DNA from 2 places in the Planococcus sp. BI3 genome. Region 2 is predicted to be linked to the other one. Evidence: a T-box and tRNA genes for the amino acid it is inferred to sense, from the RefSeq annotation. Region 2 holds a T-box; the other holds one or more tRNA genes.
The links. The T-box of region 2 lies ahead of leuS (leucine--tRNA ligase). A T-box ahead of a tRNA ligase gene usually reads a tRNA of that ligase, here a tRNA-Leu.

Region 1 (15,406 bases), 1.3 Mb from region 2:
TCAGCTCGTGTCGTGAGATGTTGGGTTAAGTCCCGCAACGAGCGCAACCCTTGATCTTAGTTGCCAGCATTCAGTTGGGCACTCTAAGGTGACTGCCGGTGACAAACCGGAGGAAGGTGGGGATGACGTCAAATCATCATGCCCCTTATGACCTGGGCTACACACGTGCTACAATGGACGGTACAAAGGGCTGCCAACCCGCGAGGGGGAGCCAATCCCAGAAAACCGTTCTCAGTTCGGATTGCAGGCTGCAACTCGCCTGCATGAAGCCGGAATCGCTAGTAATCGTGGATCAGCATGCCACGGTGAATACGTTCCCGGGCCTTGTACACACCGCCCGTCACACCACGAGAGTTTGTAACACCCGAAGTCGGTGAGGTAACCACTTGTGGAGCCAGCCGCCGAAGGTGGGACGGATGATTGGGGTGAAGTCGTAACAAGGTAGCCGTATCGGAAGGTGCGGCTGGATCACCTCCTTTCTAAGGATGAATTCGGAACCGGGTTTCCCGGGGTTGACGTTTTGCGTTCAGTTTTGAAGGTTCACCTTCAGTGGCGACACTGGAATGATCTTCTATTAGAATATGAATTATACTCAAGAGGGCCTATAGCTCAGCTGGTTAGAGCGCACGCCTGATAAGCGTGAGGTCGATGGTTCGAGTCCATTTAGGCCCACCATTCTTCTTGGGGCCTTAGCTCAGCTGGGAGAGCGCCTGCCTTGCACGCAGGAGGTCAGCGGTTCGATCCCGCTAGGCTCCACCAATCATTTCGCACGCAGAAGTGATGAACTTGTTCTTTGAAAACTGGATAAAACGACATTGAAACATATATGCAAGCAATTCATGTACGCGTGGCTTTCGAGCCACAACTTTTTAATTGACCATTGGTTAAGTTAGAAAGGGCGCACGGTGGATGCCTTGGCACTAGGAGCCGAAGAAGGACGGCACTAACACCGATATGCTTCGGGGAGCTGTAAGTGAGCTGTGATCCGGAGATTTCCGAATGGGGGAACCCGCTGCCTTTAATCGGGCAGTATCCATGTGTGAATTGATAGCACATGAGAAGGCAGACCCAGGGAACTGAAACATCTAAGTACCTGGAGGAAGAGAAAGCAAATGCGATTCCCTGAGTAGCGGCGAGCGAAACGGGATCAGCCCAAACCAAGAGGCTTGCCTCTTGGGGTTGTAGGACACTCTATACGGAGTTACAAAAGGAAGGATTAGGCGAAGCGACCTGGAACGGTCCGCCGCAGCGGGTAACAGCCCCGTAGCCGAAAACCCTTCCCCTCCAGAGTGGATCCTGAGTACGGCGGAACACGTGAAATTCCGTCGGAATCCGGGAGGACCATCTCCCAAGGCTAAATACTTCCTAGTGACCGATAGTGAACCAGTACCGTGAGGGAAAGGTGAAAAGCACCCCGGAAGGGGAGTGAAATAGATCCTGAAACCGTGTGCCTACAAGTAGTCAAAGCCCGTTAATGGGTGATGGCGTGCCTTTTGTAGAATGAACCGGCGAGTTACGATTGCATGCAAGGTTAAGCTGAGAAGGCGGAGCCGCAGCGAAAGCGAGTCTGAATAGGGCGCCAGAGTATGCAGTTGTAGACCCGAAACCAGGTGATCTACCCATGTCCAGGGTGAAGGTAAGGTAACACTTACTGGAGGCCCGAACCCACGCACGTTGAAAAGTGCGGGGATGAGGTGTGGGTAGCGGAGAAATTCCAATCGAACCTGGAGATAGCTGGTTCTCTCCGAAATAGCTTTAGGGCTAGCCTCAAGATTGAGAATCCTGGAGGTAGAGCACTGTTTGGACTAGGGGCCCATCCCGGGTTACCGAATTCAGACAAACTCCGAATGCCAGTGATTTATGCTTGGGAGTCAGACTGCGAGTGATAAGATCCGTAGTCAAGAGGGAAACAGCCCAGACCACCAGCTAAGGTCCCCAAATATCCGTTAAGTGGAAAAGGATGTGGCGTTGCTTAGACAACCAGGATGTTGGCTTAGAAGCAGCCATCATTTAAAGAGTGCGTAATAGCTCACTGGTCGAGTGACACTGCGCCGAAAATGTACCGGGGCTAAACGGATTACCGAAGCTGTGGATGGACATCGTAGATGTCCGTGGTAGGAGAGCGTTCTAAGGGCGTTGAAGTCAGACCGCAAGGACTGGTGGAGCGCTTAGAAGTGAGAATGCCGGTATGAGTAACGAAAGACGGGTGAGAATCCCGTCCACCGAATGCCCAAGGTTTCCTGAGGAAGGCTCGTCCGCTCAGGGTTAGTCGGGACCTAAGTCGAGGCCGATAGGCGTAGACGATGGACAACAGGTTGATATTCCTGTACCACCTCCCCGCCGTTTGAGCAATGGGGGGACGCAGAAGGATAAGGAGAGCGTGCCGTTGGTTGTGCACGTCCAAGCAGTGAGGCGTGGAATGAGGCAAATCCCATTCCTGATACGTTGAGCTGTGATGGCGAGAGGCCTAGCCTCGGAGTCCCTGATTTCACACTGCCAAGAAAAGCCTCTAGCGAGGCGGGAGGTGCCCGTACCGCAAACCGACACAGGTAGGCGAGAAGAGAATTCTAAGGTGAGCGAGTGAACTCTCGTTAAGGAACTCGGCAAAATGACCCCGTAACTTCGGGAGAAGGGGTGCTCTGGTAGGGTGTATAGCCCGAGAGAGCCGCAGTGAATAGGCCCAGGCGACTGTTTAGCAAAAACACAGGTCTCTGCAAAACCGTAAGGTGACGTATAGGGGCTGACGCCTGCCCGGTGCTGGAAGGTTAAGGGGAGTGCTTAGCGCAAGCGAAGGTGCGAACTGAAGCCCCAGTAAACGGCGGCCGTAACTATAACGGTCCTAAGGTAGCGAAATTCCTTGTCGGGTAAGTTCCGACCCGCACGAAAGGCGTAACGATCTGGGCACTGTCTCAACGAGAGACTCGGTGAAATTATAGTACCTGTGAAGATGCAGGTTACCCGCGACAGGACGGAAAGACCCCGTGGAGCTTTACTGTAGCCTGATATTGAATTTTGGTGCAACTTGTACAGGATAGGTAGGAGCCTTTGAGCCCGGAGCGCCAGCTTCGGGGGAGGCGTCAGTGGGATACTACCCTGGTTGTATTGAAATTCTAACCCACACCCCTGATCGGGGTGGGAGACAGTGTCAGGCGGGCAGTTTGACTGGGGCGGTCGCCTCCTAAAGAGTAACGGAGGCGCCCAAAGGTTCCCTCAGAATGGTTGGAAATCATTCGCAGAGTGTAAAGGCAGAAGGGAGCTTGACTGCGAGACGTACAGGTCGAGCAGGGTCGAAAGACGGGCTTAGTGATCCGGTGGTTCCGCATGGAAGGGCCATCGCTCAACGGATAAAAGCTACCCCGGGGATAACAGGCTTATCTCCCCCAAGAGTCCACATCGACGGGGAGGTTTGGCACCTCGATGTCGGCTCATCGCATCCTGGGGCTGTAGTCGGTCCCAAGGGTTGGGCTGTTCGCCCATTAAAGCGGTACGCGAGCTGGGTTCAGAACGTCGTGAGACAGTTCGGTCCCTATCCGTCGCGGGCGCAGGAAATTTGAGAGGAGCTGTCCTTAGTACGAGAGGACCGGGATGGACACACCGCTGGTGTACCAGTTGTTCTGCCAAGGGCATCGCTGGGTAGCTATGTGTGGCCGGGATAAGTGCTGAAAGCATCTAAGCACGAAGCCCCCCTCAAGATGAGATTTCCCATTGCGCAAGCAAGTAAGATCCCTCAAAGACGATGAGGTAGATAGGTTCGAGGTGGAAGCGTGGCGACACGTGCAGCTGACGAATACTAATCGATCGAGGACTTAACCAAACAACCGTACAGATTCTTGCATGGAATCAATGTCGTTTATCCAGTTTTGAAGGAACAAGAAAAGTTTTTGAAAAAAAGCTTGAAAAAACCACTTAGCATGGTATAATGAATCTTGTCTTTCAAAACCAAATAGTCCAGTGATGATGGCAAAGAGGCCACACCCGTTCCCATCCCGAACACGGCAGTTAAGCTCTTTTGCGCCGATGGTAGTTGGGGGTCTCCCCCTGTGAGAGTAGGACGTCGCTGGGCAATACATATCGGAGGATTAGCTCAGCTGGGAGAGCATCTGCCTTACAAGCAGAGGGTCGGCGGTTCGATCCCGTCATCCTCCACCATTTTTTCTCTTTCGCCGGAGTAGCTCAACTGGTAGAGCAACTGACTTGTAATCAGTAGGTTGAGGGTTCAAGTCCTTTCTCCGGCACCACTCATGCAAATGAGCCATTAGCTCAGCTGGTAGAGCATCTGACTTTTAATCAGAGGGTCGAAGGTTCGAATCCTTCATGGCTCACCATTTTAATTTCATAATTGCCACGCGGGTGTGGCGGAACTGGCAGACGCACTAGACTTAGGATCTAGCGCCTTCGGGCGTGGGGGTTCGACTCCCTTCACCCGCACCATTTTTGCGGAAGTAGTTCAGTGGTAGAACGCCACCTTGCCAAGGTGGAGGTCGCGAGTTCGAACCTCGTCTTCCGCTCCAATTTTTTTTGCACACTATGCCGACCCTTAGCCGGGGTGGCGGAACTGGCAGACGCACAGGACTTAAAATCCTGCGGTAGGTGACTACCGTACCGGTTCGATTCCGGTCCTCGGCACCATTTATGCAAACCAAATGAATACTTTTTATGCGCCCGTAGCTCAATTGGATAGAGTACTTGACTACGAATCAAGCGGTTAGAGGTTCGAGTCCTCTCGGGCGCACCATATTTTTTACACTCAGCAACTCAAGTTCGGGAAGTAGCTCAGCTTGGTAGAGCACTTGGTTTGGGACCAAGGGGTCGCAGGTTCGAATCCTGTCTTCCCGACCAAACAATGGGGCCTTAGCTCAGCTGGGAGAGCGCCTGCCTTGCACGCAGGAGGTCAGCGGTTCGATCCCGCTAGGCTCCACCATTTTTTAATATTGAACCTTGAAAACTGAACAGCAAAACGTCAACAAACAGCAACGGCCGCGCAAAACGGCCCGCGCAAACCTACTGATCAGCATTCGTGCAGATCACAAGCGAACCGTGCGTCTTCGGACCACGGTACGCCAGCAAGTCAAAGAGCAGTCAAATGTTCTCTATAATGGAGAGTTTGATCCTGGCTCAGGACGAACGCTGGCGGCGTGCCTAATACATGCAAGTCGAGCGGAACCATTGGAGCTTGCTCCATTTGGTTCAGCGGCGGACGGGTGAGTAACACGTGGGCAACCTGCCCTGCAGATCGGGATAACTCCGGGAAACCGGTGCTAATACCGAATAGTTTGCGGCCTCTCCTGAGGCTGCACGGAAAGACGGTTTCGGCTGTCACTGCAGGATGGGCCCGCGGCGCATTAGCTAGTTGGTGGGGTAATGGCCCACCAAGGCGACGATGCGTAGCCGACCTGAGAGGGTGATCGGCCACACTGGGACTGAGACACGGCCCAGACTCCTACGGGAGGCAGCAGTAGGGAATCTTCCGCAATGGACGAAAGTCTGACGGAGCAACGCCGCGTGAGTGACGAAGGTTTTCGGATCGTAAAACTCTGTTGTGAGGGAAGAACACGTGCCAACTAACTACTGGCATTTTGACGGTACCTCACCAGAAAGCCACGGCTAACTACGTGCCAGCAGCCGCGGTAATACGTAGGTGGCAAGCGTTGTCCGGAATTATTGGGCGTAAAGCGCGCGCAGGCGGTCCTTTAAGTCTGATGTGAAAGCCCACGGCTCAACCGTGGAGGGTCATTGGAAACTGGAGGACTTGAGTGCAGAAGAGGAAAGTGGAATTCCATGTGTAGCGGTGAAATGCGTAGAGATGTGGAGGAACACCAGTGGCGAAGGCGACTTTCTGGTCTGTAACTGACGCTGAGGCGCGAAAGCGTGGGGAGCAAACAGGATTAGATACCCTGGTAGTCCACGCCGTAAACGATGAGTGCTAAGTGTTAGGGGGTTTCCGCCCCTTAGTGCTGCAGCTAACGCATTAAGCACTCCGCCTGGGGAGTACGGCCGCAAGGCTGAAACTCAAAGGAATTGACGGGGGCCCGCACAAGCGGTGGAGCATGTGGTTTAATTCGAAGCAACGCGAAGAACCTTACCAGGTCTTGACATCCCGCTGCCCGGTGTAGAGATACGCCTTTCCCTTCGGGGACAGCGGTGACAGGTGGTGCATGGTTGTCGTCAGCTCGTGTCGTGAGATGTTGGGTTAAGTCCCGCAACGAGCGCAACCCTTGATCTTAGTTGCCAGCATTCAGTTGGGCACTCTAAGGTGACTGCCGGTGACAAACCGGAGGAAGGTGGGGATGACGTCAAATCATCATGCCCCTTATGACCTGGGCTACACACGTGCTACAATGGACGGTACAAAGGGCTGCCAACCCGCGAGGGGGAGCCAATCCCAGAAAACCGTTCTCAGTTCGGATTGCAGGCTGCAACTCGCCTGCATGAAGCCGGAATCGCTAGTAATCGTGGATCAGCATGCCACGGTGAATACGTTCCCGGGCCTTGTACACACCGCCCGTCACACCACGAGAGTTTGTAACACCCGAAGTCGGTGAGGTAACCACTTGTGGAGCCAGCCGCCGAAGGTGGGACGGATGATTGGGGTGAAGTCGTAACAAGGTAGCCGTATCGGAAGGTGCGGCTGGATCACCTCCTTTCTAAGGATAAATTCGGAACCGGGTTTCCCGGGGTTGACGTTTTGCGTTCAGTTTTGAAGGTTCACCTTCAGGCGGCAACGCCTTTTTGTGATTCTTTCAACACTTGTTCTTTGAAAACTGGATAAAACGACATTGAAACATATATGCAAGCAATTCATGTACGCGTGGCTTTCGAGCCACAACTTTTTAATTGACCATTGGTTAAGTTAGAAAGGGCGCACGGTGGATGCCTTGGCACTAGGAGCCGAAGAAGGACGGCACTAACACCGATATGCTTCGGGGAGCTGTAAGTGAGCTGTGATCCGGAGATTTCCGAATGGGGGAACCCGCTGCCTTTAATCGGGCAGTATCCATGTGTGAATTGATAGCACATGAGAAGGCAGACCCAGGGAACTGAAACATCTAAGTACCTGGAGGAAGAGAAAGCAAATGCGATTCCCTGAGTAGCGGCGAGCGAAACGGGATCAGCCCAAACCAAGAGGCTTGCCTCTTGGGGTTGTAGGACACTCTATACGGAGTTACAAAAGGAAGGATTAGGCGAAGCGACCTGGAACGGTCCGCCGCAGCGGGTAACAGCCCCGTAGCCGAAAACCCTTCCCCTCCAGAGTGGATCCTGAGTACGGCGGAACACGTGAAATTCCGTCGGAATCCGGGAGGACCATCTCCCAAGGCTAAATACTTCCTAGTGACCGATAGTGAACCAGTACCGTGAGGGAAAGGTGAAAAGCACCCCGGAAGGGGAGTGAAATAGATCCTGAAACCGTGTGCCTACAAGTAGTCAAAGCCCGTTAATGGGTGATGGCGTGCCTTTTGTAGAATGAACCGGCGAGTTACGATTGCATGCAAGGTTAAGCTGAGAAGGCGGAGCCGCAGCGAAAGCGAGTCTGAATAGGGCGCCAGAGTATGCAGTTGTAGACCCGAAACCAGGTGATCTACCCATGTCCAGGGTGAAGGTAAGGTAACACTTACTGGAGGCCCGAACCCACGCACGTTGAAAAGTGCGGGGATGAGGTGTGGGTAGCGGAGAAATTCCAATCGAACCTGGAGATAGCTGGTTCTCTCCGAAATAGCTTTAGGGCTAGCCTCAAGATTGAGAATCCTGGAGGTAGAGCACTGTTTGGACTAGGGGCCCATCCCGGGTTACCGAATTCAGACAAACTCCGAATGCCAGTGATTTATGCTTGGGAGTCAGACTGCGAGTGATAAGATCCGTAGTCAAGAGGGAAACAGCCCAGACCACCAGCTAAGGTCCCCAAATATCCGTTAAGTGGAAAAGGATGTGGCGTTGCTTAGACAACCAGGATGTTGGCTTAGAAGCAGCCATCATTTAAAGAGTGCGTAATAGCTCACTGGTCGAGTGACACTGCGCCGAAAATGTACCGGGGCTAAACGGATTACCGAAGCTGTGGATGGACATCGTAGATGTCCGTGGTAGGAGAGCGTTCTAAGGGCGTTGAAGTCAGACCGCAAGGACTGGTGGAGCGCTTAGAAGTGAGAATGCCGGTATGAGTAACGAAAGACGGGTGAGAATCCCGTCCACCGAATGCCCAAGGTTTCCTGAGGAAGGCTCGTCCGCTCAGGGTTAGTCGGGACCTAAGTCGAGGCCGATAGGCGTAGACGATGGACAACAGGTTGATATTCCTGTACCACCTCCCCGCCGTTTGAGCAATGGGGGGACGCAGAAGGATAAGGAGAGCGTGCCGTTGGTTGTGCACGTCCAAGCAGTGAGGCGTGGAATGAGGCAAATCCCATTCCTGATACGTTGAGCTGTGATGGCGAGAGGCCTAGCCTCGGAGTCCCTGATTTCACACTGCCAAGAAAAGCCTCTAGCGAGGCGGGAGGTGCCCGTACCGCAAACCGACACAGGTAGGCGAGAAGAGAATTCTAAGGTGAGCGAGTGAACTCTCGTTAAGGAACTCGGCAAAATGACCCCGTAACTTCGGGAGAAGGGGTGCTCTGGTAGGGTGTATAGCCCGAGAGAGCCGCAGTGAATAGGCCCAGGCGACTGTTTAGCAAAAACACAGGTCTCTGCAAAACCGTAAGGTGACGTATAGGGGCTGACGCCTGCCCGGTGCTGGAAGGTTAAGGGGAGTGCTTAGCGCAAGCGAAGGTGCGAACTGAAGCCCCAGTAAACGGCGGCCGTAACTATAACGGTCCTAAGGTAGCGAAATTCCTTGTCGGGTAAGTTCCGACCCGCACGAAAGGCGTAACGATCTGGGCACTGTCTCAACGAGAGACTCGGTGAAATTATAGTACCTGTGAAGATGCAGGTTACCCGCGACAGGACGGAAAGACCCCGTGGAGCTTTACTGTAGCCTGATATTGAATTTTGGTGCAACTTGTACAGGATAGGTAGGAGCCTTTGAGCCCGGAGCGCCAGCTTCGGGGGAGGCGTCAGTGGGATACTACCCTGGTTGTATTGAAATTCTAACCCACACCCCTGATCGGGGTGGGAGACAGTGTCAGGCGGGCAGTTTGACTGGGGCGGTCGCCTCCTAAAGAGTAACGGAGGCGCCCAAAGGTTCCCTCAGAATGGTTGGAAATCATTCGCAGAGTGTAAAGGCAGAAGGGAGCTTGACTGCGAGACGTACAGGTCGAGCAGGGTCGAAAGACGGGCTTAGTGATCCGGTGGTTCCGCATGGAAGGGCCATCGCTCAACGGATAAAAGCTACCCCGGGGATAACAGGCTTATCTCCCCCAAGAGTCCACATCGACGGGGAGGTTTGGCACCTCGATGTCGGCTCATCGCATCCTGGGGCTGTAGTCGGTCCCAAGGGTTGGGCTGTTCGCCCATTAAAGCGGTACGCGAGCTGGGTTCAGAACGTCGTGAGACAGTTCGGTCCCTATCCGTCGCGGGCGCAGGAAATTTGAGAGGAGCTGTCCTTAGTACGAGAGGACCGGGATGGACACACCGCTGGTGTACCAGTTGTTCTGCCAAGGGCATCGCTGGGTAGCTATGTGTGGCCGGGATAAGTGCTGAAAGCATCTAAGCACGAAGCCCCCCTCAAGATGAGATTTCCCATTGCGCAAGCAAGTAAGATCCCTCAAAGACGATGAGGTAGATAGGTTCGAGGTGGAAGCGTGGCGACACGTGCAGCTGACGAATACTAATCGATCGAGGACTTAACCAAACAACCGTACGGATTCTTGCATGGAATCAATGTCGTGTATCCAGTTTTGAGCGAACAAGCTCAAGCAAATAGTCCAGTGATGATGGCAAAGAGGCCACACCCGTTCCCATCCCGAACACGGCAGTTAAGCTCTTTTGCGCCGATGGTAGTTGGGGGTCTCCCCCTGTGAGAGTAGGACGTCGCTGGTCTATATGAAAGAAAGTCGTTACCGATTCCGGTAACGGCTTTTTTGTTTAGGAAAAAAGAAAAATAAAAGAATGAAACTTTGAGTGGGAATAAGGATTGAATATGTATTGGAATGGGAAAACAAGAGTGAGGTGAGTAATTATGAAACCAGGTGTATACAAAGTAGAAGCTATTGATAAAAGAACGGTATTATTGAAGGCGGTTAAAGAAAATGAGGAACAGTATACCTTTCCTTTAGTGGATTTCACTCATAATGTCTCAGTGGGGGATGTAGTGGAAATTTGGCAAGAGGGGATTAAGTGGAAGACTAAATATTTAGAAGAAAAAACTGGGTCAGTATCTAGTCATGCTAAAGATTTTGTGAAAAAAATACTAGATCAAGAGTAAGGTTTAAAAGTCTTTTAGCATTCTAGCTTTAAGACTTTTTTAATTGATTAAAACCTTCGATACATACTATTTGATATCTATAAAAAGCTTGGTGTATAATTAAGTCAAATATAGTCAAAGTCAACTTTGGCTATATTATGTATCGAAGAGGTGAAGGCGATGCGGAATATTTCGGATGTAATTGAAGGTTATTTGAAGCAAGTTATCGAATTAAGCGAGAGAGATCATATTGAAATTAAACGGAGTGAAGTAGCTGAAAAATTTCAATGCGTACCATCTCAAATAAACTATGTCATTAATACTCGTTTTACTGTTGATCGTGGGTACTTGGTAGAAAGTAAACGCGGGGGCGGCGGGTATATTCGCATTAAAAGAATTAGACTTCATCAAAAATCAGATGTGATTGCAGAAGTAATTCAACGTTTGGAGCACGGTGCTACGCAAGTAATGGCAGAGGATATCGTTTTCAGACTGTTGGATGAAGACATTATTTCGAAGCGAGAAGCAAAACTGATTCTCAGTGCTGTTGATCGCGCGACACTGCTTTTGCCTCTTCCGACACGCGATGAAGTCCGAGCACGCATCCTTATAGCGATGCTCTTCACAATTAAATATCAATCGAACACATAAAGGGGTGAAAAGATGATTTGCGATCAGTGCGGAGAACGTTCTGCATCAGTAATAGTTAAACAACAGCAACAAGGACAGATAATAGAGCTTCATTTATGTCATATCTGCGCTGCTGAAAACCATAGTATTAATATTGCTTTTGAACAAGATCCATTAGCTATTCATCAGTTATTATCAAATTGGTTCCCTAGTTCGCAGGCATCCATTAACCCAGTTAGAAAGGAAATGGCGACTTGTGCCTCATGTGGTTTTACTTTCGCTAAATTTTTACAGCTTGGAAAGTTTGGCTGCGCTACTTGCTACGATACGTTTTCGCCACAACTCAATGAAATATTTAAACGTTTCCATAACGGGAATACAGAACACACTGGCAAAATACCAGCTTCCTACGGCACTACCTTAAAAATAAAAAAAGAAATTGAAGAACTTCGAAAGCAAATGCATGTATCAATTCAAGGGGAACACTTTGAAGAAGCAGCAAGATTAAGAGATGAAGTAAAAGTTTTAAGTACCAAGCTTGAGGGGGGTGCCGCAGATGGCAGTTGAACGGTTTCTCCAACCTCGAGCAAGCAGCTGGATGGCCAATGGTGGCGAAAATGTTGATATTGCAATGAGTACAAGAATTCGATTAGCTAGAAATTTGAATGATTTTAAATTCCCTTATTCTTTTACGGAAGATGAAGCGCTCAAAGTGGATAAAGAAATCTCTTCTGTATTGATAGATAAAGGCAGTGAGTTAGACTATACTTTCAGTCATATTAGTATTGAAGAACTTGCTCAGCTGCAAAAGGAAGTATTAGTGGAAAAGCATTTAATCAGTCCTTATCTTGCTAATAGCCACCATTCCGGTTCTGTTTTATTGTCTGAAGATGAAGAGCTGAGTATTATGGTAAATGAAGAGGATCATTTAAGAATTCAAAGTCTGCAGTCAGGATTCCGTCTTCAAAAAGCCTATAAAATAGCCAATGAGTTAGATTCGTTATTAGAAAAGAATTTGTCGTATGCTTTTCATGAAAAATACGGTTACTTAACCAGCTGCCCAACAAATGTAGGTACAGGAATGAGAGCATCGGTTATGCTTCATTTGCCGGCTTTGACTATCTCGCATCAAATTCAACGGATTATTCCTGCGATTTCAAGACTTGGTATGGTGGTTCGCGGAATTTATGGGGAAGGCAGCGAGGCATTGGGAAATGTATATCAAATTTCCAATCAATTGACGCTAGGTAAATCCGAATATGAAATTCTTCAGGATTTAGAGAATATGACAGAACAGATAATCCAACAAGAACGCAAGGCGCGGGAAGCAATTTTTTTGAATTCGCCGCTGCTGTTGGAAGATCGTGTCTATCGTTCGCTTGGTATTCTTACCCATTCGAGACTGCTGACGACGGAAGAAGCTGCCACTTGTTTGTCAGATGTTCGATTGGGTATTGATTTAAAAATGATCCAGGATGTAGACATGTCGATTTTGAATGAATTGATGATTTTTATGCAGCCGGCATTTCTGCAACAATATGCTGATAAGCCGCTGCAGCCGAAAGAACGCGATTTTGCCCGGGCAAAATTGTTCCGGGAGCGATTGAATAAAGAAGGTATAAATAGTGAAGGAGAGGATCTTGCATGATGTTTAATCGATTTACACAACGCGCACAAAAAGTTCTTCAGTTAGCTCAAGAAGAGGCCATTCGTATGAAACATGAATCAATCGGTACAGAGCATATTCTTCTTGGTTTAATTCGCGAAGGTGGCGGTATTGCCGCTAAAGCTCTTGAAGCGATTGAAGTGAATACACAATTGATAGAGGAAGGCGTTAAAGAACTTGTTGGCGTCGGTGAAAAAGATGTTGGTCCGATCGTCCATTACACACCAAGAGCGAAAAAAGTTATTGAATTGTCAGTTGATGAGTCCCGTAAATTGGGCCATTCTTATATTGGTACAGAGCATTTGTTGCTGGCATTGATTCGTGAAGGTGAAGGCGTTGCAGCACGTGTGTTAGGAAATGCCGGTGTCAGCTTGAATAAAGCGCGCCAGCAAGTATTGCAGCTCTTGGGCAACAATGAGCAGGCATCTACAGGTACAAGCCCGAATGCTTCGGCAAATACGCCGACATTGGATGGTTTGGCACGTGATTTGACTCAGGTAGCACGTGAAGGCGGCTTGGATCCGGTCATTGGCCGTAGTGATGAAATTACGCGTGTGATTGAAGTATTGAGCCGCAGAACTAAAAACAACCCTGTTTTAATCGGGGAACCGGGTGTCGGTAAAACCGCGATTGCTGAAGGTTTGGCACAACAAATCGTCAACAATGAAATTCCGGAAACTTTGCGCGACAAACGCGTTATGGTTCTCGATATGGGTACAGTGGTTGCCGGAACGAAATACCGCGGTGAATTCGAAGATCGCCTGAAAAAAGTGATGGATGAAATTCGCCAGGCAGGCAATGTTATCCTCTTCATCGATGAGCTTCATACGTTAATTGGAGCAGGTGGAGCAGAAGGGGCGATTGATGCGTCCAATATCCTGAAACCTTCATTATCCCGCGGTGAACTTCAATGTATCGGTGCTACGACTTTGGATGAGTACCGCAAGTATATTGAAAAAGACGCGGCTCTTGAACGCCGTTTCCAGCCAATCCAAGTGGATGAGCCTACAGTAGACGAGTCGATTCAAATTATCCGCGGACTGCGCGATCGCTATGAAGCGCATCACCGTGTGAAAATTACGGATGAAGCGATTGAAGCAGCAGCTAAAATGTCAGACCGCTACATTTCGGATCGTTTCTTGCCCGATAAAGCGATTGACTTGATTGATGAAGCAGGATCTAAAGTAAGACTTCGCTCTTACACGACTCCACCGGATTTGAAAGAGTTGGAAGCGCGTTTGGAAGCTGCGCGTTCTGAGAAAAACGAAGCAGTGCAAAGCCAGGAATTTGAAAAAGCGGCTTCTCTTCGGGATGCTGAACAAAAGCTGCAGAACCAATTAGATAAAACAAAGAAAGAATGGAAAGAAAAGCAAGGAAAAGAAGAGTCTGAAGTGACCGTGGAAGATATCGCGAAAGTAGTTTCTATGTGGACCGGTATTCCGGTTTCGAAACTGGCACAAACAGAATCCGATAAATTGTTGAACTTGGAATCAATTCTTCATAACCGTGTTATCGGCCAAAATGAGGCTGTCACATCGATTTCAAAAGCCATTCGCCGTGCGCGTGCCGGGTTGAAAGATCCAAAACGCCCAATCGGATCGTTCATCTTCCTTGGACCCACTGGTGTTGGTAAAACGGAATTGGCGCGTGCGCTGGCTGAATCCATGTTTGGTGATGAAGAAGCGATGATCCGCATTGATATGTCCGAATACATGGAAAGACATTCGACTTCACGTTTGGTCGGTTCACCTCCAGGATATGTGGGCTACGAAGAAGGCGGACAGTTGACAGAGAAAGTTCGCAGAAAACCATACTCAGTCGTGCTGCTTGACGAAATTGAAAAAGCTCACCCTGACGTATTCAATATTCTGCTGCAGGTTCTTGAAGATGGCCGTTTGACGGATTCTAAGGGCCGCAGAGTCGATTTCCGCAACACAGTTATCATCATGACTTCAAACGTTGGTGCGGAAGAATTGAAATACAATAAGTATGTTGGTTTCAATTTAGATGATGCGAAAACGGATTACAAAGACATGAAAGGCAAGATGCTTGCTGAGTTGAAAAAAGCATTCCGCCCAGAATTCTTAAACCGTGTCGATGATATGATCGTCTTCCATTCTCTTGAAAAAGAGAATTTAAGAGAGATTGTGAACTTGATGACCAAACAATTGGTTGATCGCCTGAAAGAGCAGGATATCGATTTGGAATTGACTGAGGCAGCACTTGAAAAAGTGGCTAAAGAAGGATATGACCCAGAATACGGGGCACGACCACTTCGCCGTTCTCTTCAAAAACACGTGGAAGACCGTTTGTCAGAAGAGCTGTTAAAAGGTACAGCATTATCAGGCCAACGTATTATCTTCGATGTAGAAGATGATGACTTCATCGTTCGCACAAAAGAAACAGAAGAAGCGAAAGAAGCGGTAGTGGAAAAAAAATAAGAACATTCCGCTCGCCGGAGTTGCTCTCCGGCGAGCGGTTTTTCTATTTAAGGAGAGGTACACTTGGCTAAAAAAAAGACAAAGTTCATTTGTCAGTCGTGTGGTTATGAATCCGCCAGGTGGATGGGGAAATGCCCAGGCTGTGCAGCATGGAATACGATGACTGAAGAAGTTGAAGTTGCTGCTCCTAAAGGGACGCGCGGCGCTTTTCAGCACAGTGCATCGGTTCCCCAAAAAGCGATACCAATCAATGCGATTGAAACACAGGACGAACCACGTGTGGAAACAGAGCTAAGCGAATTGAACCGTGTACTTGGCGGTGGCATTGTTCCAGGATCACTG
Region 2 (15,406 bases):
CCGCCGGAAAAATCCCGGATCGAGGAATTCCAAAAATAATCTGTTAGCCATAGATTAAAATGTTTATAAAGGAGAAGAAACTCGGTGCTGAGTTTCTTCTTTTTTTGTTTCTGAAAAGCTGCATGAACGATTGAAAATGCCGCATCAGCAATGGATTTGCCTCAAAAAAAGGTTCTGCACACATTCTCGATAGGTTGATTTTATACTGGAAGTATGTAGGGTTCGAGATTAAAATACGGATAAAGAGGTGGATTCCATTGGCGAAAAATGAAGAACACCATCGCAATCCCAAAGAGCATTCGCATTCAACTGAAAAAGACAGTCACCATCCGAATATGGAGGAAGGTGAAACAGCAATCCAGGAAGAACAGGTTCAGCCAGGGCCTGAAGGACACGGAAATCATGAGCAACATGAACACCACGGACATGAAGACATGGTGGAGGACTTTAAAAAGCGGTTCTTTGTGTCTTTGATTCTGACCATTCCCATTCTGGCATTGTCCCCGATGATTCAGCATTTTATGGGAGTCGACTGGCGTTTTGAGAATGATCTTTATACTTTATTTGCCTTATCGACTATCGTGTTCTTTTACGGAGGCTGGCCATTTTTAACGGGCGGCATCAGTGAACTGAAGGAAAAAAAGCCAGGAATGATGACCTTGATCGCCTTGGCCATCAGCATTGCCTATGGCTACAGTACCTTGGTCGTATTCGGTTGGGATGGCAATCAGCTTTATTGGGAATTGGCGACGCTTGTGGTCATTATGCTGCTCGGCCATTGGATCGAAATGCGTTCGATCATGGGTGCATCGAACGCGTTAGAGCAGTTGGTGAAATTAATGCCGAGCGAAGCGCATAAATTGGATGAGCACGATCAAGTCCAGGATATGCCGCTGTCCGAAATCCGCAACAAGGACCGGGTATTGGTGAAGCCGGGTGAAAAAATTCCGGTGGATGGAGTAATTATGGAAGGAAAGTCGACGATCGATGAATCGATGCTGACCGGAGAATCCGTGCCCAGCGATAAAGCAGAAGGCGATGGCGTCATTGGAGGATCGGTGAACAAAGAAGGATCCCTGATCATCCAGGTGGAAAAAACAGGAGAAGAATCGTATTTGTCCCAAGTCATCACAATGGTAAAAGAAGCGCAGGAGTCCAAATCCAAAACACAGGACTTGACCAATCGTGCTGCTAAATGGCTGTTTTATTTGGCTTTAGTGGCCGGATTCGTCACTTTATTCTCCTGGTTGGCCCTTGGCTACGCGTTTGATATCGCCATTGAGCGAATGGTTACGGTCATGGTCATCACCTGTCCGCATGCTTTGGGTCTGGCAGCGCCGTTGGTTGTTGCTGTTTCCACATCCATATCCGCAAAACAGGGGTTGCTGATCCGAAACCGTGCAGATTTCGAAGGAGCACGAAATTTGGATGCGGTGGTATTCGATAAGACCGGAACGCTGACAAAAGGCGAGTTTGGTGTGACGGATATCGTTTCTGAAAGCAGCTATACGGATGAACAGGTGCTGCAGCTGGCAGCGGCGATCGAACAAAATTCAGAGCATCCGATTGCTGCAGGCATCGTCGCGTCCGCCAAGCAAAAAGACATTCTGATCGGCCGAGTGAGCGATTTTGAATCGATTGCCGGTAAAGGCATCCAAGGGACTGTGGACGGGAAGAAAGTCAACGTGGTCAGTCCCGGCTATGTCAACAGCAATCGCTTAAGCTACAATGAAAATCAATTTAATGAGTTATCAGCAGAAGGGAAGACCGTTGTCTTCGTGCTTGTGGAAAATCAGCTCGCCGGCATGATTGCTTTGGCCGATATCGTCCGGGAAACGGCGAAAGAAGCTGTGGCTGCCCTTAAGGCAAAAGGCATCCATTCGGTCATGCTGACTGGAGATAATCAGAAAGTCGCGAATTGGGTAGCGAAGCAAGTAGGCATTGAAGAAGTCTACGCGGAAGTGCTGCCGGATGACAAAGCCAATCAAATCAAAAAGATCAAAGCGAAAGGCTGGAGAGTCGCGATGACAGGGGATGGTGTGAATGATGCACCAGCACTCGCCACAGCGGACCTTGGAATCGCAATTGGCGCCGGGACGGACGTAGCCATGGAAACGGCCGATGTGGTGCTTGTGAGGAGCAATCCGAACGATGTCGTGGCGCTGATTGACCTTTCCAAAAAAACTTACCGGAAATTGGTGCAGAACTTATGGTGGGCGACCGGCTATAATATTTTTGCCATCCCACTGGCTGCAGGTGTCCTGGCGCCTTGGGGAATTATCATCAGCCCGGCAATCGGAGCGGTCTTCATGAGCCTGAGTACCGTTATTGTCGCTATTAATGCCAAGCTGTTAAAAGCATAAGCACTGTAATCATGAACCTTTTGCATGGCAGGTTGATGGACGTTTTACCGATCGTTTAGCCTCGTTAAATGAAAACGCCAATTTCCTGCTGCCATTAGGAAATTGGCGTTTATTTATGGAAAAAGGGATTTTTTCAACGGGGTGGTTTATGATATGAAGTAAAAAGGAGAGGTTATATGAAAAAAACAAATGTTTGTTTCATTGGAGCCGGCCTGCACTCGACGACGAATATTTACCCAGCCGCACTTGAAGCGGGAGCGGAAATCCAAGCAATTGCCACGCGCAGTCTCGAGCGTTCCCGAAATGCTCTCCAACGAATGGGGAGCGAAGGAGTTGCGTATGATGATTACCGGCGCATGCTGGAAAAGGAAGAATGTGCGGGGGTCGTGGTGGTTGCGCAGCCTGAAGACCATGTCTCTCTCGTTCTCGACTGCATCAAAGCTGGAAAAAATGTCTTTGTCGAAAAACCACTTGGCATGACTGAGGCGGAAGCGTTGAGGATTGCAGAAGCAGCTGAAGAGGCTGGAGTCCAGGTGATGGTCGGGTTTATGAAGCGCTACGCGCCGATTTACCAAAAACTCAAAGAAGTGATCGATAGTGAGGCACTCGGCACTGTACGCTCTTTCCAGGCGCGATTTGCTGTTGACAGCACGCTATTCTGCAAAAATGACGAGCAGTTCTTGAAATTTTCCGCCATCCATATGGTGGACCTGGTGCGATTCCTGTTCGGCGAAGCGGTGGAAGCAACAGGTTTCAAAAACAGCAGCGAAGAGTTTATTTCGCATAGCATTTCGGTGAAGTTTGAAACTGGCGTTGTCGGCAGCCTGTATTTCAGCGGCATGACCGCCTGGACGCGTGAAAGTGAGAACATTACGGTGACCTTTGATGAAGGATTCGCTTTTGCAGATGAAATCAATGCGTTGACCATCCACAAATCACAGCATCATGAAGAACAGCCGTGGCAATCGATTGAAGAAGCGGACACCCATTACAAGCCATCCGCAACACCGATGTCCGGGGCATACCGGGACCTGTACCTCCGGGGGTTTGTCGGTGAAATGTCCCATTTCCTTGAATGCTGCACGACGGGCGCGGTGCCGTTGTCGAATGCACGCGACAATGTCCAAACGATGGCGCTTTGCGAACGGATCTTAGATAGTTTATCGTGAAATGCTAAAAACCTTCTTGTTTTCACCTGTATTTCGTTTGTGGCCTTGGAGTATGGAATAGAACAAGGCAAATCAGCATTATGCGGAGTCTGATGGGCAGTAGAAAAGCGCAGCCGGTATTTTACAGCCGGCTGCGCTTTTTCCTGTTTTCGGAAGCAGATCTTCTTTTGCCTATTCCGGACTTTCACAGATCACTTTGATGTTTTCCAATGTATGGGCGGCAGAAATCCGACCCAGCCGTTCGTAGATGAGCCGGTCTGTGATTTTTCCGTACAGGTCATCGGGGATATAGCTTTCGATTTCAAATGTAAGCTCAGTGCCTGAACCTTTTGCTTCGTAATAGCTTGATTGTTTGGCATTAAAGCTTCCGCTCAGCATGCCGGTCCATTTTGCGGTACTCTCCGTAATTTCGCATTCTGTAACTTGAATGGTTTCTGGAAAATGCATGCCCATGATGGCGTAATCCGCTTCGACCGTGGTTCCGAGATCACCGTTGCCGTCGATTTTTTTCGGGGCAGCTAAATTATTATAGAAATGTGCCCAGTTTTCAGGATTGATGGTATAGTGAAAGACTTTTTCAAGTGGAGCATTGATGAAGATGGTCTGTTTTGTATGCGCCATGCGTTCATTCGCCTCCTGATTGGATGATTCTTTCTGTTTCATTATACTACGGGGAAACCGTTTAGTTGATAAATGACTGAATAATATAAAATAAAATGGTTGTTGAATTTTCTTTCTCTTCTTTATCCGGATTGGGTTGAGTAACTTATCATTAGAATCCATCCATTTGTTTGGCTCCTATTAGAATCCTTCGTTAGCTGGTCCGCTCTTCTAAGATCACTTTCCACCAAATTTTTTCCTGGATTTGAGTTTACAAAAAGGGAAAAGATGGTATTAGTTAATTAACTAAAATATGTTGAAAATATATCTTTAATAATAAAAATACGATTATACATAAAAGCTTTTTGGATTTCATTTTGTATCAAGACAGGAATTTTGCGCTGGTCATGCTGTGGAATCTTATTTTCAACAACCTACGGAGGAAGGTTGGATTTATGAGCAGACCAAGTCGGGGTGATGTTCCAGTCTTGCTGGCAGGTAATTTTCTGGTGGCTTGTATTCTTTTGGGAAGCTGTGTTGAACCTGACAAACAATCTGAGCCTATTCCCTTTAGGGAAGACGAGAAGAGGCAAGAGGAGTCGGTTGACGAACAGGAATTTCCACAGGAGATTGGGGCAAAGGAAGAGGCGGCGGCCGGTGAAATCGATATCGAAGGGAAGGAGGCGGAAGTTTCCAGTCATGAAATCCAGGAACAGCTCTTACTGCTTTTGCGGAAAGAAAAGTGGCGAGTCTTCTTTCTGCAATTAAAAGATCCCGCAGAAATTGACGTGCCATCGGATGACTTTAATGAGCCGCATGTTGCGCAAGCCGTTTTAAGCAAACATGATCCTTCCATGAATTATGCCTGGCTGGAAATCAATAAAGTAAACGGCAAGTTCAATGAAGTTTGGCAAAAGCATTGGGGAAGTGTGGTCGCTGGTCCAGAAATTTTGGACGAGGAATCATTGTTAAACCATCTGATGAGTATTCAAAGGAAATATGAATCTTTGCTGAACGAAATAAGGCTCTTGGAATTTAAAAGCTCTACAGAACATGCCCAGCATCTGCATGATTACAAATTGTATCTTGAAGGAGCCATCCTGTACCGCATAGAAGCAGTTTCTCTCTTACTGGATGCACTGGAAACAGGAGAACAGAGGGATCTCTTAGTGGAAGAAGCTGTGGCTGCAGCAATTAGTTCCGAAACTTATGCGGAAATGTCCGATGAGGAGCTGATGAGCTACCAGCAGAGTTTCCGGAGAGACCCAAAATGGAATCCTGAATGATCAATTGCTCCTCAAAAAGGAAAAAGCCGCGAGAGACAATTGTCTCCCGCGGCTTTTTTAATCGGTTTCCTTCTTTTTCTCAATCGCCAACAGGAAAGGCGGGGAATGTTTCTGGTTGATGAATTCATATTTCAGGACGTCGAATGATTTTTGCGGCAGCGCTGCAACGAATTCCATGACAGCGTCCCGCTCTTCACTGCCGCCTTCATGCCCACTGTATACGACAATCAATAATAAGCCATGGACCCGGAGAAGCTCTACGCATTGTTCAAGGGCCATTAGGGTGCTTTGCGCTTTCGTGATGATGCTGTGGTCGCCTTTGGGCAAATAACCAAGGTTGAAGACAGCGGCTGAAATCGGCTGGGTGACGTAATCCTTGATTTTGGCGTGGCTGTCATGGACCAGTTCGACATGCTGGAATTCCTTTACCCGTTCAGCGGTCGCTTGGATTGCTTCTGCTTGGATATCAAAAGCAAAGACTTTGCCTGTGGCTCCGGTCAATCCGGCGAGGAAATGGGTATCATGGCCATTTCCGGCAGTGCCATCGACCACCCAGTCTCCTGGTGAGACGGCTTGCTCGAGAAGAACTTTTGTATAAGGCAAAACGCGCTGCAGCGTCATCGCGCCACGCTCCCTGCAGCTAATTTTCCTTGCCAGCTCTTGCGGCGTTCCAGTTCAGCATCGATGCCGTTCAGGACTTCCCATTTGTTGGCGCTCCACATCGGGCCGATCATCAAGTCGATGGGGCCGTCGCCGGTGATGCGCTGGACTACCATTTCAGGCGGCAGCACTTCGAGCTGGTCGGCAACTAAATTGATGTATTCCTGCTTTTCCAGAAATTCGACCATGCCTTTTTCGTATTGTTTGACCATTGGCGTGCCTTTCAATAAATGCAGCAGGTGAATCTTGATGCCCTGCACATCGAGTTTGGCCACTTCGCGGGCAGTCTCCATCATCATGTCCCGGTCTTCAAGCGGCAGGCCGTTGATGATATGGGTACAGACCCGAATGCCGCGCTTGCGCAATTTCGCGACTCCTTCGACGTATGCCTCGAAATCATGGGCTCGGTTGACCAAAAGCGCCGTCCGTTCATGGACCGTCTGAAGTCCGAGTTCCACCCACAGGTATGTCCGGTCGTTCAGTTCCGCGAGGTAATCCACCACATCATCCGGCAGGCAGTCGGGACGTGTCGCAATGCTCAAGCCAATGACATTTTCCTGCTCCAGTGCCGCTTCGAATTTTTCCTTGATGACAGGCAATGGGGCATGTGTGTTGGTATAGGCTTGGAAATAAGCCATGTATTTGGCGTCTTTCCATTTGCGGTGCATTTTTTCTTTTATTTTATCGAATTGCTCGGGAATCGAATCCACTCGGTCCCCGGCAAAATCACCGGACCCAGCGACGCTGCAGAATGTGCAGCCGCCATGAGCAACCGTGCCGTCGCGATTTGGGCAATCAAAGCCTGCATCCAAGGCGATTTTCATGACCTTAAAGCCAAAATGGTCGCGCAAGTGGCGATTCCATGTATAGTAGCGTTTTCCATCAGATGAAAAAGGAAATTCTGTATTCACTCCAAACAACTCCTCTATCAATAGTGTAGCATGCAAACAAAACAGCCAACAATGTTCAGTGGTACAGATCCTATTTATTAAGAATATTGCGTTTCCATCGATAGTTTGTTTAAATTGAAATGAAAGCGTTTTAACTATCAATTTTGTGATGATGAGGCAGAGGGGGCATAATGGAATGAAACCGATTTACAGTTCTGCAAAAGAAGCTGTTGAACAGATCCAGGATGGCGCTACGATTATGGTAGGCGGGTTCGGATTGGTGGGGATACCTGAACAATTGATTTTGGCGCTTGTCGATAAAGGGGTTACCGACCTCACTGTCATTTCCAATAATTGCGGAGTAGACGAGTGGGGCCTTGGATTATTATTGAAAAACAAACAGATCAAAAAAATGATCGCTTCTTATGTAGGCGAAAACAAAGAATTCGAGCGCCAGGTGCTGTCGGGCGAAATCGAAGTTGAATTGACGCCGCAAGGAACACTTGCTGAAAAAATGCGTGCAGGCGGAGCCGGAATTCCAGCTTTCTTTACACCGGCAGGCGTTGGCACGACCGTTGCAGAAGGCAAGGAAATCCGCGAATTTGATGGCAAGGAATATGTTCTTGAGCACGCATTGAGAGCTGACTTTTCGCTTGTGCGGGCGCACAAGGCAGATAAAATGGGCAACCTGGTATACAACAAGACCGCCCAGAACTTCAATCCGCTGGCTGCAGCCGCTGGAATGATCACCATTGCGGAAGTGGAAGAAATCGTGGAAATCGGTGCGATCGATCCGAACCATGTCCAGACGCCGAGCATCTATGTGCAAGGCTTGCTTCAGGCCAAGCAGGAAAAACGCATTGAACGGCTGACGACGCGCACTGTTTAGGAAAGGGTGGAGAAAATCATGGACAAACAATTAGTCAGAGAACGAATTGCCAAGCGAGCCGAAAAAGAAATCAAAGACGGCGATTACGTCAACCTGGGAATCGGCATGCCGACACTGGTCGCCAATTTTATTTCCGAAAACAAAAGCGTCGTGCTTCAATCGGAAAATGGACTTTTGGGAATCGGCCCTTATCCGACAGAAGACCAAGTGGATCCGGATTTGATCAATGCCGGAAAAGAAACGGTCACCACCATTCCCGGATCTGCATTTTTTACCAGTGCCGAATCTTTCGCGATGATTCGCGGCGGACATATCGACGTGGCGATTCTTGGCGGCATGGAAGTGGCTGAAAACGGCGACTTGGCCAACTGGATGATTCCGGGTAAAATGATCAAAGGCATGGGCGGAGCGATGGATCTAGTCCACGGCGCCAAAAAAGTCATTGTCATCATGGATCATGTGTCCAAGGACGGTTCAGCCAAGATCAAGAAACAATGCGACTTGCCGCTGACCGGAAAAGCTGTGGTCAATAAAATCATCACGGAACGCGCAGTCATCGAAGTGACAGACGCCGGCTTGGTGCTGTTGGAGGTATTCGAAGGATTTACGGTCCAGGATATCATCGACTCGACCGATGCACCGTTGAATACAGAAAATGTCAAAGTCTCATAGGCTATTGCCAAAAAACGGCCGTTCGTCTAAAATGAAGACAATAACCAATGACAGCGAAGAGGACTAGTAGTTTGTGTGTTTTCCACAGAGAGCCGGCGGATGGTGCAAGCCGGTAAAACGCGCAACCGAACTCACCTTGGAGTCAGTGTATGTGAAACCAAGTAAGATACACCGTTTTCCGCGTTAAGGAGTCAAGTTGAGCGAGCAATCGCTAATTTGGGTGGTACCGCGGGAAAACTCCCGTCCCTTATTTATGAGGGACGGGAGTTTTTATTTTGAGGAGGAAAAGGAAATGACATTCAAGCACAAGCTAGTTGAGAAAAAATGGCAGAAATATTGGCAGGACAACAAAACATTCAAAATGGTGGACGATCCATCCAAACCGAAATTCTATGCGTTGGATATGTTCCCTTATCCATCAGGCGCCGGCCTTCACGTCGGCCATCCGGAAGGCTACACGGCGACGGATATTTTAAGCCGCGTGAAACGCATGCAAGGCTACAACGTCCTTCACCCGATGGGCTGGGACGCATTCGGCCTTCCGGCAGAGCAATACGCATTGGATACCGGAAACGATCCGGCAGAATTTACTGCCAAAAACATCGCGACGTTCAAGCGCCAAATCCAGGAACTTGGCTTTTCTTATGACTGGGACCGCGAAATCAATACAACAGATCCTTCTTACTACAAATGGACCCAATGGATTTTCATCCAGTTGTACAATAAAGGTCTTGCTTATGTAGACGAAGTAGCAGTCAACTGGTGCCCTGCACTGGGTACAGTTTTGGCCAACGAAGAAGTAATCGACGGCAAATCAGAGCGCGGAGGCCATCCGGTCGAACGCCGCCCGATGCGCCAATGGGTGCTTCGCATCACGAATTATGCAGATCGCCTGCTTGAAGACCTGAATGATCTGGATTGGCCGGAAAGCCTGAAAGACATGCAGCGCAATTGGATCGGCAAATCGGAAGGGGCAGAACTGGAATTCCAGGTTGCCGATACGGAACATTCTTTCCGTGCCTTCACGACACGTCCGGATACGATTTTCGGAGCGACTTACGCGGTGCTTGCTCCTGAACATAAATTGGTGGCAGCCATTACGACAACTGAACAAAAACAAGCTGTCGAACAATACATCGACGACGTCAAGACGAAAAGTGATCTGGAACGTACCGATTTGGCGAAAGACAAATCAGGTGTCTTCACAGGCGCTTATGCGACCAACCCGGCCAGCGGCGAAGAAATGCCGATTTGGATTGCCGATTATGTACTGGCTACATACGGAACCGGTGCCATCATGGCAGTTCCTGCCCATGACGAGCGTGATTACGAATTCGCCAAGCAATTCGACTTGCCGATTGTGGAAGTCGTTTCCGGCGGCAATATTGAAGAAGAAGCTTATGCTGGCGACGGCAAATTGATCAATTCCGATTTCCTTAACGGCTTGAATAAAAAAGACGCGATTGAAAAAGCCATCAACTGGCTGGTTGACAAACAGGTCGGCGAAAAGAAAATCACGTATCGTCTGCGGGACTGGCTGTTCAGCCGCCAGCGCTACTGGGGCGAACCGATTCCAATCATCCACTGGGAAGATGGCACGATGACACCGGTCGAAGACAAAGATCTGCCATTGATGCTGCCGGTAACGACAGACATCAAGCCAAGTGGTACCGGTGAATCACCGCTTGCCAATATCGCAGACTGGGTCAATATCGTCCATCCTGAAACCGGCATGAAAGGGCGCCGCGAAACCAATACGATGCCGCAATGGGCAGGCAGCTGCTGGTATTACCTGCGCTTTATCGATCCAACCAATGACGAAATGCTGGCCGATCCAGAATTGTTGAAACGCTGGCTGCCGGTTGACGTTTATATCGGTGGTGCCGAACACGCCGTGCTGCATCTGTTGTATGCACGTTTCTGGCATAAAGTGCTTTACGATATCGGTGTGGTATCAACGAAAGAGCCATTCCAGAAATTGTTTAACCAAGGCATGATTTTAGGCGAAGGCAACGAAAAGATGTCGAAATCCAAAGGCAATGTCGTCAACCCGGACCAGATCATCGAAAGCCACGGAGCAGACACGTTGCGCATGTATGAAATGTTCATGGGCCCTCTGGAAGCATCGATCGCCTGGTCGACAAACGGCTTGGACGGCTCCCGCCGATTCCTGGACCGTGTGTGGCGCCTGTTGATGGATGAAGAGCAATTGAGTGCGAAAGTCACCGACACCAACGATGGCAAACTGGAAAAAATCTATCACCAGACCGTCAAAAAAGTGACAGACGATTTCGAAGGATTGCGCTTCAACACAGCCATTTCACAAATGATGGTCTTCATCAACGAAGGCTATAAAGTCGATTCGATTCCGAAAGAATACGTGGAAGGCTTTGTGAAATTGCTGTCGCCGATTGCACCTCACGTAGCAGAAGAATTATGGGAGAAATTGGGCCATGAAGGATCAGTTTCCTACGAAAACTGGCCGCTGTATGACGAGTCGAAATTGGTCGACGATGTCGTTGAAGTTGTCGTGCAAGTGAACGGCAAAGTGAAAACCAAGCTGACCATCGCCAAAGACAGCACAAAAGAACAGCTGGAAACGGCAGCGCTTGCGGACGAACATGTCCAAAAAGCAGCAGATGGCAAACAAGTACGCAAAGTCATCGTCATTCCAGGGAAACTGGTTAATATAGTAGTTGGGTAATTAGAAAAGCGGAGTCTTCCGGGAGCCCTGAACGGCTTAAGGCGGACTGGCGAAGCGGCGCCTTTTGCCGCACAGCCAGGCGGACTTAAGATCCCGAGGGGCTGGAAGACGGAGTCTGGACAAAGAAAAGCGGAGTCTTCCGATAGCCCTGAACGGCTTAAGGCGGAGTCTGGACAAAGAAAAGCGGAGTCTTCCGATAGCCCTGAACGGCTTAAGGCGGAGTCTGGACAAAGAAAAGCGGTATATAAATAATAAAAAGAGTCAGGCTGGAGAATTTCCAGTCTGACTCTTTTTGGATTATCGATGTCATTTTTTCTTAAACGCCGCTTCCAACCGGACTTTCCTTCGCGAAACGGGCTGCACTTTGGCCGGCGACGTTGCCGGTCACCAGTGCGGATGTGATGTTGTAGCCGCCGGTGTAGCCATGGATATCCAGGATTTCACCGCAGAAATACAAGCCCGGCTTCTTTTTGGAAGCCATCGTCTTCGGTTCGATTTCTTTGATGGACACGCCGCCTCCGGTGACGAAAGCTTTCTCGATCGGCTGTGTGCCGTTGACGAACATGGTAAAGGCGGTCAATTGCTGCGCAAATTCCCGTACTTTATCACTGGGCAGTTCTGCGCCGGTCAGTTGGGGATCGATGTCCGCGCGTCCCAGAAGGAACAGCAGCCACCGTTCCTGAGCAAGGCTCTTCCAGACATTCTTCACCGATTTTTTCGGCTCGTCTTTCATCATCTTAACAAGCAGCTGAAAAGCGGATTCTGTATTTTCATCCGGCAGGGAATTGATGCGCATTTCAACGGGCATGCCGCCGTTTTTCTTCATTTCCTTGACGACATACTGGCTGCAGCGCAACACTGCAGGCCCGCTCAATCCGAAATGGGTGAACAGCATATCCATCTGATGCGTCACCAGTATCTTGCCTTTTTTGTTCAAAACCGTCACAGCTGCGTCGCGCAGCGCGAGTCCCTGAAGTTCCCGGCTGACGATGAAGGGTTCTTTCGAAAGGAGGGGCACTTCGGTCGGGTAAAGGTCGGTGACTGTATGTCCCGCTTTTTCCGCCCAAGGGTAGCCATCTCCCGTTGAACCGGTTTGCGGAACTGCTTTTCCGCCAACGGCTACAACGATTGCTTTAGATGTGTATTCTTCGCCGGTATGAAGGCGGACACCCGTCACTTTTTCATCCGTCATCAATAGTTTTTTAACAGGAGAGTCAAGGAGCACCGTAACATTCAGCCGGTCCATTTCCTTGAACATGGCATCAGCCACATCCTGTGCACGGTTGGAAACCGGGAACATCCGGCCATGGTCTTCTTCCTTTAAAGCGACACCAAGTCCTTCAAAAAAAGAAATGATGTCTTCGTTATTGAATACGGAAAATGGGCTGTGCAGAAAACGGCCATTCCCTGGAATATGTTTCACAATTTCGTCAAGAGGCAAACGGTTGGTCACGTTGCAGCGGCCGCCGCCTGAAATAATTAATTTTTTTCCTAACTTCTTTCCTTTTTCAATCAATAAAACCTTTTGGTTGGTGGAAGCTGCGGCAATTGATGCCATTAAACCGGAGGGACCCCCGCCGATGATTATAACGTCATACATAAAATAAGAACTCGCTTTCGTTTTTCTTTCCAGTATACACGATGATGCGAAACTCGTTGAGTAATTTCTTCTATAGGTGTAAACTATCGTGTAGATTGCTTTTATCATGAACAAGTCAGGAAGTGCAAAATGTCGTCATTAATCAAAGGTACAGCCATCTTAACCTTGGGTCTGTTTTTATCGAAAATCCTTGGAGTTATTTATATCATCCCGTTCTACAGCATGGTGGGAGAAGACAATATCGGTCTTTATCAATACGCATACATACCGTATAACCTGATGCTGGCACTGGCCATTTCAGGAGCCCCGATCGCTTTCTCGAAATTCACCGCCAAATATAATTCCCTCGGAGATTATGAGACCGGAAGGAGATTATTGAAGTCAGGCCTCCTGACGATGATGGTCACCGGCTTTGTTTCTTTTCTCTTGCTTTACCTCTTTGCGGAGCCGCTCGCCCGCATCACCATTTCTGAAGATGAGCGAATTTATTCAGTTGGAGATGTCACCGAAGCAATTCGCTGGGTCAGCTTCGCGCTGATTGTCGTGCCATTTATGAGTCTTTGGAGAGGATTTTTCCAAGGTTATAATTACATGATGCCGACAGCTGTTTCGCAGCTGGTCGAGCAGATTGTCCGCATCATCTTCCTGTTGGGTGGAGCATTTGCGGTCATCTATATTTTTGACGGCACACCGAAAACAGCGATTCAATTTGCTGTATTGTCTGCGGCCATCGGGGCACTTGGCGGTATTGTCACTTTAGGTTATTTCTGGAAAAAGAAAAAACCGGAGTACAATCGCCTATTGGCAAATTCTGTTGAATCCTACGACGTGAAATTACGTGATATGTACAAAGAAATTTTGGTTTATGCGGTTCCGGTCATTTTCCTCGGCATCGCCAATCCTTTGTTCCAATTTGTGGATTTGATGACCTTTAACCGGGCAATGAGTTCCGGCGGCAATTTCTCAGAAATCGATTTGCTGGGAATATTGAACTTGACGGCCCATAAACTGGTCATGATTCCGGTCATGCTGGCTACCGGTTTTTCAATGGCTTTAATCCCATTGATCACCAAGCATTTTACCCGCAATGAGCATCTTCAGGTGTCACGAACACTAGACCAATCGATACAGGTCATGCTGTTTCTGACATTGCCTGCTGTCATCGGCATGACGATGCTGTCCGATGAACTGTATCATGTGTTCTACGAAGTGAGTGAAGTAGGTTCAGAAATTTTGGCCCATTACTTGCCGGTAGCCATCCTATTTGCAGCTTTCCCGGTAACGGCATCGATCCTGCAGGGCATCAATAAACAAAAATGGATCATCATCAACCTGTCTACTGGCCTGTTGTTGAAAGCACTCCTGAATACACCCTTGATCGAGCGTTTTGAAACGGATGGTGCCATCGCAGCAACCATCATCGGTTATGTGGCAGCGATCGGCATGAACATGCTGGTCATCGTCAAAACGATGAACTATCATTCGCAGATGGTGGGAAGACGCGTCATCCTGATCGTCATCTTGAACCTGATCATGGCGGGTGCAGTTTACCTGGCGATGTCAGGCTTGGATCTATTTATAGGGATGGACAATAAATTCCTGTCAATGCTGCGCATTATTTTGATTGGCGGCGTGGGAATAATCGTTTACGGCTACCTCGGCCTGAAAACTGGCTTGGCGCAGAAATTGATGGGTTCGAAAATCACAAAAATTTCCCGGAAACTAGGCTTTTAGGAGTGACAGCATGCGTATAGACAAATACCTTTCCAATATGGGTTTCGGTTCCAGAAAAGAAGTCAAGATCCTGCTGAAAACAAAAGCGGTAGAAGTGAACGGCGAAATCGTCCGGGATCCGAAAGTGCATGTCGATGAAAACGCCGATCAGGTCCTGGTTGGCGGAGAGCCGGTTGCCTACACCGAGTTCATCTATCTATTGATGAATAAACCACAGGACGTCATCTCGGCGACAGAGGATAAATACGACCAGACAGTCATCGATTTGCTGGCAGAAGAAGACCGGCATTTTGAACCGTTTCCGGTGGGCCGTCTTGACAAGGACACCGAAGGGTTTCTGCTGCTGACCAATGACGGCAAACTGGCGCATGAATTATTGTCGCCCAAAAAACATGTGGACAAAACCTATTATGCGAAGATTGAAGGAATAGTCACGGAAGAGGATGCGGAAGCATTCGAGAAAGGCGTTGCGCTGGACGATGGCTATGTAACAAAACCCGCCAGTCTAAACATTCTTGAAAGTGGCGCTGTATCCGAAATTGAATTGACCATCACAGAAGGCAAGTTCCACCAGGTCAAGCGGATGTTCGAAAGTGTCGGCAAACGGGTGGTTTACCTGAAGCGTTTATCGATGGGGCCGTTAAGCCTCGATCCGGAACTTGAACTCGGAGCATACCGGCATTTGACGGAGGAAGAAGTAAACAGCTTAAAACAAAGAAACTAGATAATGATGCGTGAGCCTAACCGGTCCGGCCACTTCGCTTCCAGTGGGCTCAGTTTCTCTGCTTTCACAGGAATCTTCGTGGCCTGTCCGCATGGGAGCGTGTTGCTTTAATCAA

Region 1: it encodes a tRNA-Leu, which carries the amino acid that the T-box ahead of leuS (leucine--tRNA ligase) is inferred to sense. The anticodon was not compared.

The regions. Positions count from the first base shown of each region.
Region 1 covers NZ_CM155266.1:2,561,603-2,577,008, reverse strand. The annotation lists rRNA gene AC1MEO_RS13055 (16S ribosomal RNA) at 1-479, shown strand, start outside; tRNA gene AC1MEO_RS13050 (tRNA-Ile) at 599-675, shown strand; tRNA gene AC1MEO_RS13045 (tRNA-Ala) at 684-759, shown strand; rRNA gene AC1MEO_RS13040 (23S ribosomal RNA) at 883-3,814, shown strand; rRNA gene rrf (5S ribosomal RNA) at 3,948-4,063, shown strand; tRNA gene AC1MEO_RS13030 (tRNA-Val) at 4,074-4,149, shown strand; tRNA gene AC1MEO_RS13025 (tRNA-Thr) at 4,163-4,238, shown strand; tRNA gene AC1MEO_RS13020 (tRNA-Lys) at 4,250-4,325, shown strand; tRNA gene AC1MEO_RS13015 (tRNA-Leu) at 4,347-4,431, shown strand; tRNA gene AC1MEO_RS13010 (tRNA-Gly) at 4,437-4,511, shown strand; tRNA gene AC1MEO_RS13005 (tRNA-Leu) at 4,541-4,629, shown strand; tRNA gene AC1MEO_RS13000 (tRNA-Arg) at 4,659-4,735, shown strand; tRNA gene AC1MEO_RS12995 (tRNA-Pro) at 4,763-4,839, shown strand; tRNA gene AC1MEO_RS12990 (tRNA-Ala) at 4,846-4,921, shown strand; rRNA gene AC1MEO_RS12985 (16S ribosomal RNA) at 5,093-6,644, shown strand; rRNA gene AC1MEO_RS12980 (23S ribosomal RNA) at 6,844-9,775, shown strand; rRNA gene rrf (5S ribosomal RNA) at 9,848-9,963, shown strand; gene AC1MEO_RS12970 (hypothetical protein) at 10,103-10,348, shown strand; gene AC1MEO_RS12965 (CtsR family transcriptional regulator) at 10,508-10,978, shown strand; gene AC1MEO_RS12960 (UvrB/UvrC motif-containing protein) at 10,991-11,524, shown strand; gene mcsB (protein-arginine kinase McsB) at 11,514-12,605, shown strand; gene AC1MEO_RS12950 (ATP-dependent Clp protease ATP-binding subunit) at 12,602-15,064, shown strand; gene radA (DNA repair protein RadA) at 15,128-15,406, shown strand, end outside.
Region 2 covers NZ_CM155266.1:1,252,160-1,267,565, reverse strand. The annotation lists gene AC1MEO_RS06370 (MFS transporter) at 1-39, shown strand, start outside; gene AC1MEO_RS06365 (copper-translocating P-type ATPase) at 435-2,363, shown strand; gene AC1MEO_RS06360 (Gfo/Idh/MocA family protein) at 2,540-3,532, shown strand; gene AC1MEO_RS06355 (SRPBCC family protein) at 3,704-4,153, opposite strand; gene AC1MEO_RS06350 (hypothetical protein) at 4,588-5,418, shown strand; gene mnmM (tRNA 5-(aminomethyl)-2-thiouridylate-methyltransferase MnmM) at 5,476-6,039, opposite strand; gene mnmL (tRNA modification radical SAM protein MnmL/YtqA) at 6,036-6,989, opposite strand; gene AC1MEO_RS06335 (CoA transferase subunit A) at 7,165-7,857, shown strand; gene AC1MEO_RS06330 (3-oxoacid CoA-transferase subunit B) at 7,876-8,529, shown strand; T-box leader at 8,574-8,780, shown strand; gene leuS (leucine--tRNA ligase) at 8,822-11,233, shown strand; gene AC1MEO_RS06320 (BaiN/RdsA family NAD(P)/FAD-dependent oxidoreductase) at 11,550-12,833, opposite strand; gene AC1MEO_RS06315 (putative polysaccharide biosynthesis protein) at 12,963-14,567, shown strand; gene AC1MEO_RS06310 (pseudouridine synthase) at 14,578-15,291, shown strand.